Linked DNA regions of Azospira inquinata. The protein of the gene in region 1 binds, or shares a complex with, the protein of each later gene. Links are inferred from orthologs where the notes say so. Each region holds a gene or a part of one and is shown in the gene's direction. Other genes may lie near its edges. The genes, in order: accC and accD.

Region 1 (3,313 bases):
CTTGCAGACATGAAGAAGCAGACTTCCCAGTCCTCGAAGTCCGCCAAAAGCGGAGTTCAGGCAGAACAACTGCGGATCCTGGTGCTACATGGTCCTAACCTCAACCTGTTAGGCACCCGGGAACCGGAAATCTATGGGCACACCACCCTGGCGGATATCAATCGTCGCCTGGCCTGCCGCGCCAAAGAGGCAGGCATCGTGCTGGAAAGTTTCCAGAGCAACCACGAAGGCGCCTTGATCGAGTGCATCCACGCCGCCCGGGACCAGAGCGTGAACGCCATCATTTTCAATCCAGCGGCCTACACCCACACCAGCGTGGCTATCCGGGACGCCCTGGCAGGGGTGGATATTCCCTTTGTGGAAGTCCATCTCTCCAACGTCTTCGCCCGGGAACCCTTCCGCCACCACTCCTATTTTTCCGATCTGGCGATCGGCGTCATCAGCGGTCTGGGTGACGAGGGCTATGCCTTGGCCCTGGAATTCCTGCTGAACCGCCTCAGCCCCAACTAAAACCGGTTTCTTATTGGTTGTTCACCCCCACCGCCCGACTTGGGCGGTTTTTTCTCGGGAGAGATCATGGATTTGCGCAAGCTGAAAAAACTCATCGACCTGGTACAGGAATCCGGCATTTCCGAACTGGAAGTCACGGAAGGGGAAGAAAAAGTCCGGATCGCCAAGCAAGGCCCGGTCGTTTCCGCCCAGCCCACCTATGTCCAAGCCCAACCCATGATGGCCGCACCGGCCGCTGCGGCCCCCGCCGCTGCGCCGACGGCGGATGAAGATGACGGTATTCCGGAAGGGCATGTGGTCAAAGCCCCCATGGTAGGCACCTTCTACCGGGCTCCCTCCCCCGGCGCCGAAGCCTTTGTGGAAGTGGGTCAGACGGTCAAACAGGGGGATACCCTGTGCATCATCGAAGCCATGAAGCTGCTCAACGAAATCGAGGCTGACGCCTCCGGCACCATCAAGGCCATTTTGCTGGACAACGGGGAGCCGGTGGAATTCGGCGAACCCCTGTTCGTCATCGGCTAAGGAGCCGCCCTCCATGTTCGACAAAGTTCTTATCGCCAATCGGGGCGAGATTGCCCTGCGGGTCCAGCGGGCCTGCCGGGAGCTGGGCATCAAGACCGTGGTGGTCCATTCCGAAGCGGATCGGGAAGCCAAGTACGTGAAGCTGGCTGACGAATCCGTCTGTATCGGTCCGGCCGCCTCCGCCCAGAGCTACCTCAATATTCCGGCCATCATTTCCGCCGCCGAAGTCACGGACGCCCAGGCTATTCACCCGGGCTACGGCTTTCTCTCGGAAAACGCGGATTTCGCCGAACGCACGGAAAAATCCGGCTTCGTCTTCATCGGCCCCCGGGCCGACACCATCCGCCTGATGGGGGACAAGGTGTCCGCCAAGGCCGCCATGAAGGCCTCCGGCGTGCCCTGCGTACCGGGTTCGGACGGCGCCCTGCCGGAAGACACCAAGGAAATCATCAAAATCGGCCGGGAAGTGGGTTATCCGGTGATTATCAAGGCCTCTGGCGGTGGTGGCGGCCGGGGCATGCGGGTGGTGCATACGGAAGCCGCCCTCATCAACGCCGTCCAGACCACCCGGACGGAAGCCCAGGCGGCTTTCGGCAATCCCACGGTGTACATGGAAAAATTCCTGGAAAATCCCCGTCACGTGGAAATCCAGGTACTGGCCGACGAATACAAGAGCGCCATTTATCTGGGGGAACGGGACTGCTCCATGCAGCGCCGCAACCAGAAGGTCATCGAAGAAGCGCCGGCCCCGGGCATTCCGCCCCGGCTCATCGCCCGCATCGGCGAACGCTGCGCCGAAGCCTGCCGCCGCATCGGCTACCGGGGCGCCGGCACCTTTGAATTCCTCTACGAAAACGGGGAGTTCTATTTCATCGAAATGAACACCCGGGTTCAGGTGGAACACCCGGTCACCGAGTTCATCACCGGGGTGGATATCGTCCAGGAACAAATCCGCATCGCCGCCGGGGAAAAGCTCCGCTACAAGCAGCGGGACATTGAAATTCGCGGTCACGCGGTGGAATGCCGGATTAACGCGGAAGATCCCTTCACCTTCGTCCCCAGTCCGGGCAACATCGAATGGTGGCATCCACCCGGCGGCCCAGGGGTGCGGGTGGATTCCCACGTTTATTCCGGCTACCGGGTTCCGCCCTACTACGATTCCATGATCGGCAAGATCATCACCTACGGGGACACCCGGGAGCAGGCCATCCGCCGGATGCGCATTGCCCTCTCCGAAACCGTGGTGGAAGGCATCAAGACCAATATTCCCCTGCACCAGGAACTGATGCTGGACGCCAATTTCATCAAAGGCGGCACCAGCATTCATTACCTGGAACACAAACTCGCCGCTAAAGGCGAGGTGAAAGGAAACTGAGGCTCAACGTGCCCTGGCTCAATTTGCATTGTCTTTTGGATGCCGCCGGGGCCGAAGCCCTGGCGGAAGCCCTCATGGACGTGGGCGCCCTGTCCACCAGCATTGAGGACGCGGACGCGGGTACCCCGGCGGAAACCCCCCAGTTCGGCGAACCGGGCATGGATTCCAGCGCCGCCTGGGACCATTCCCGCCTTACCGCCCTGTTCGGTACGGACAAGGACCCGGTAATCGCCCTGGGGGCGGCCTGCGCCGCCGTAAATCTGCCCCTGCCCGCCTACACCCTGGAAGAGGTGGAAGAACAAAACTGGGTGCAGATCACCCAGGCCCAATTTGACCCCATCCCCATTTCCCCCCGACTGTGGATCGTGCCCTCCTGGCACCAGGCCCCGGACCCGGAGGCCATTAACCTGATTCTGGACCCGGGCATGGCCTTCGGTACCGGCTCCCACCCCACCACCCGGCTCTGCCTGGAGTGGCTGGAACGCCATGTCACCGCCGGATGCAGCCTGCTGGATTACGGCTGTGGCTCGGGCATTCTGGCCATTGCCGCTGCCCGCCTGGGCGCCGGGCAGGTCACGGGGGTGGATATTGACCCCCAGGCGGTGGAAGCCGCCCGGGCCAATGCGGAACGGAACCAGGTGGGTATAGAATTCAGCGATTCCCACCAACCGGTGACGGGCCAATACGACATCGTGGTCGCCAACATTCTCTCCAATCCCCTGAAAGCCCTGGCCCCCGCCCTGGCCTCCCACGTCCGCCCCGGCGGCTGGCTGGCTCTGTCCGGCATCCTGGCCCAGCAGGCGGAAGAACTGATGGCCATTTATCGCACCTACTTTGCCATGGCCGTGGCCGACGAGCGGGAAGGATGGGTGTGCCTGGAAGGGCGTAAAGCATGATGTTCACCCG
Region 2 (3,053 bases), 660 kb from region 1 along the record:
GCCTGGAAGGCATCATTCCCGCCCTGGAATCGTCCCACGCCTTGGCCTACGCGGCCAAGCTGGCGCCGACCCTGCCCAAGGACAAAGTTCTGCTCGTCAATCTCTCCGGCCGGGGCGACAAGGACATGCATACCGTGGCCGAAAAATCCGGAATCAAGTTCTGATCATGGCCCGCATTCAAGACACTTTTACCCGCCTCAAGGCCCAGGGCCGCAAGGCGCTCATTCCCTTCGTTACCGCCGGGGACCCGGATCCGTCCCTCACCGTGTCCCTGATGCACACCCTGGTGGAAGCCGGGGCGGACATTATCGAGCTGGGGGTGCCCTTTTCCGATCCCATGGCCGACGGTCCCACCATCCAGCGGGCTTCCGAACGGGCTCTGGCCAAAGGCATGAGCCTCACCCAGGTGCTCGCCCTGGTGGCCGAATTTCGCCGTCAGGACAGCCAGACCCCGGTGGTGCTCATGGGATATGCCAACCCCATTGAAGCCATGGGGGCGGAAGCCTTCACCCAAGCCGCCCACGGGGCCGGGGTGGACGGGGTGCTGGTGGTGGATTACACCCCGGAGGAAAGCGGGGAATTCGCCCGGGCCATGGCGGCCCAGGGCATGGACCCCATCTACCTCCTGGCCCCTACCTCCACGGATGCCCGCATTGCCCAGGTGGCGGCCATCGCCCGGGGCTACGTCTATTACGTCTCCCTCAAGGGAGTGACCGGCTCCGCCAAGCTCAATCTGGACGAGGTGGCGGCCCGTATTCCCCACATCCGGGAAAAGACTGGCCTGCCCGTGGGGGTAGGGTTCGGTATCCGGGACGCGGCTACGGCGGGGGCCATTGGGGCCTTTGCCGATGCCGTGGTGGTAGGCAGCCGGATCATTGAGGAAATGGAAAAAAATCCGGAAGACCCCCTGGTCAAGGTCCGGGCCCTGGTGGCGGAATTGCGCCGGGGCGTGGATGGGGTCAAGGCCTAAGACTGGGAAAGGAAGTAAGCGGTTGTAGTACCCGTGTTTCAAGGGGCGGGGCGCCCGCCAGGTGCCCCGCCGAATGCAAGGCCCATCAAGGCAACGGAGCCGACGGATCGCCACAAGCGACGCCCCGTCGGCCTAAACAAGGAGAACGACATGAGCTGGTTGCAGAAACTCCTGCCGCCTAAGATCAAACGGGAGGGTGCCCCCCACCGTTCCAATCTGCCGGAAGGGCTGTGGCGCAAGTGCCCGGCGTGCGAGGCCGTCCTTTATGCCTCGGACCTGGAAAACAATCTCAACGTCTGTCCCAAGTGCGGACACCACCACCGGCTCTCTTCCCGGGCCCGGCTGGACCTGCTGCTGGACCCGGAAGGCCGGTTCGAGATCGGTGCCGAGGTGCTGCCCATGGACAGCCTGAAGTTCAAGGACAGCCGCCGTTATCCGGAACGCCTCCATGCCGCCACGGAAGACACGGGGGAAACGGATTCCCTGGTGGTCATGCAGGGAGCCATCAAGACCCTGCCCGTGGTGGTGGCCTGTTTTGAATTCGATTTCATGGGCGGTTCCATGGGCTCGGTGCTGGGGGAACGGTTTGTCCGGGGCGTGCGTACGGCCCTGGAGCAGAAGACGCCTTTCATCTGCGTCACCGCTTCCGGCGGGGCCCGGATGCAGGAAGGCCTGTTTTCCCTGATGCAGATGGCCAAAACCACCGCTGCCCTGACCAAGCTGTCGGAAGCCGGGCTGCCCTTCATTTCCGTGCTTACCGATCCCACCATGGGGGGGGTGTCCGCCTCCTTTGCCTTCCTGGGGGATGTGGTCATGGCCGAACCCAAGGCTCTGATTGGCTTTGCCGGTCCCCGGGTGATTGAGCAGACGGTGCGGGAAACCCTGCCGGAAGGCTTCCAGCGCTCCGAATTCCTGGTGGAAAAGGGCGCTATCGACATGATCGTGGATCGTCGGGAAATGCGGGATAGAATCGCCGCCCTCCTGACCTTGCTGCAAAAGCTGCCTGCGGCCGCCTGATCCTGTTTTCCGTATTGCCGGGGAGGGATTTTCCCTCCCTTCTTTTTTGCGAGTCTCCCGTGTCCCTTACCGCCTCCTCCGACCTTTCTGCTTGGCTGCAACATCTGGAATCCCTCCATCCCAAGGGTCAGGCCGGGATCGAGCTGGGCCTGGAGCGCATCCGTCGGGTCAAGGAGCGCCTGGGCCAGACGCCCTTCTGCCCCCTCATCCTGGTGGGGGGGACCAACGGCAAGGGCTCGGTGTGCGCCTACCTGGAGGCCATGCTGGACCGGGCCGGTTACAAGGTGGGCTGTTATACCTCCCCCCATTTGTTGCGCTACACCGAGCGGGTGCGGGTGGGCGGCCAGGAAGTGGCCGAAGACGCCCTCTGCGCCGCCTTCGCCCGGGTGGAGGCGGCCCGGGGTGAGGAACACCTGACCTATTTTGAATTCGGCACCCTGGCGGCCTGGGAAGTATTCGCCGCCGCCGGGGTGGAAGCCCTGATCCTGGAAGTGGGCCTGGGAGGCCGCCTGGATGCGGTAAATGTGTATGAGCCGGATGTCTCCGTGGTGACCGGCATCGCCCTGGATCACACGGACTGGTTGGGCCCCACCCGGGAACATATCGGTCGGGAAAAGGCGGGGATTTTCCGCCCCGGCAAGCCCGCCGTCTGCGGCGACCCCAAGCCCCCCCAAAGCCTGCTGGACCAGGCCGCCGCCCTGGGCACCGATCTGCGCCTCCTGGGGCGGGACTACGGCTATGAAAAGACCCAGGAAGAACGGCTGCAATGGCGCTACTGGTGCCGCTTTCCGGCCCGGGAAGGGGCCCAGGCCGAGCTGTTGCGCCGCACCCTGGCCTATCCGGGCTTACGGGGCAGCGCCCAGTTGGCCAACGCCAGTACCGCCCTGACGGCCCTGGAATGCCTGCGGGAGCGTCTGCCCGTGACCATGGGGGCGATTCGCCAGGGCCTGATCGAAACCGAGCTTACCGGGCGCTTCCAGGTGCTGCCGGGGAAACCGGCCCTGGTCCTGGATGTGGCCCACAATCCCCAGGCCGCCGCCGTGCTGGCGGACAATCTGGGCTCCAT

What was found.
Region 2: the proteins of accC (region 1) and accD are in contact, whole or in part, in a solved structure (PDB 8UXZ), measured with the Escherichia coli proteins. The link is inferred for Azospira inquinata from one-to-one orthologs.

The regions. Positions count from the first base shown.
Region 1 is NZ_CP064782.1:1,939,945-1,943,257, reverse strand. Bases 231-3,226 are described here. They hold accC (acetyl-CoA carboxylase biotin carboxylase subunit), read left to right. Parts: upstream 231-1,045; coding sequence 1,046-2,407; downstream 2,408-3,226. Other genes in these bases: prmA (50S ribosomal protein L11 methyltransferase), read left to right, coding at 2,416-3,226; accB (acetyl-CoA carboxylase biotin carboxyl carrier protein), read left to right, coding at 577-1,032; aroQ (type II 3-dehydroquinate dehydratase), read left to right, coding at 231-510. Also shown: more of aroQ, read left to right, coding at 10-230; more of prmA, read left to right, coding at 3,227-3,303; Azoinq_RS08920 (DUF3426 domain-containing protein), read left to right, coding at 3,300-3,313. UniProt on the Escherichia coli protein: This protein is a component of the acetyl coenzyme A carboxylase complex; first, biotin carboxylase catalyzes the carboxylation of the carrier protein and then the transcarboxylase transfers the carboxyl group to form malonyl-CoA.
Region 2 is NZ_CP064782.1:2,598,718-2,601,770, forward strand. Bases 318-3,053 are described here. They hold accD (acetyl-CoA carboxylase, carboxyltransferase subunit beta), read left to right. Parts: upstream 318-1,120; coding sequence 1,121-1,987; downstream 1,988-3,053. Other genes in these bases: trpA (tryptophan synthase subunit alpha), read left to right, coding at 318-970; folC (bifunctional tetrahydrofolate synthase/dihydrofolate synthase), read left to right, coding at 2,047-3,053. Outside these bases: trpB (tryptophan synthase subunit beta), read left to right, coding at 1-164; more of trpA, read left to right, coding at 167-317.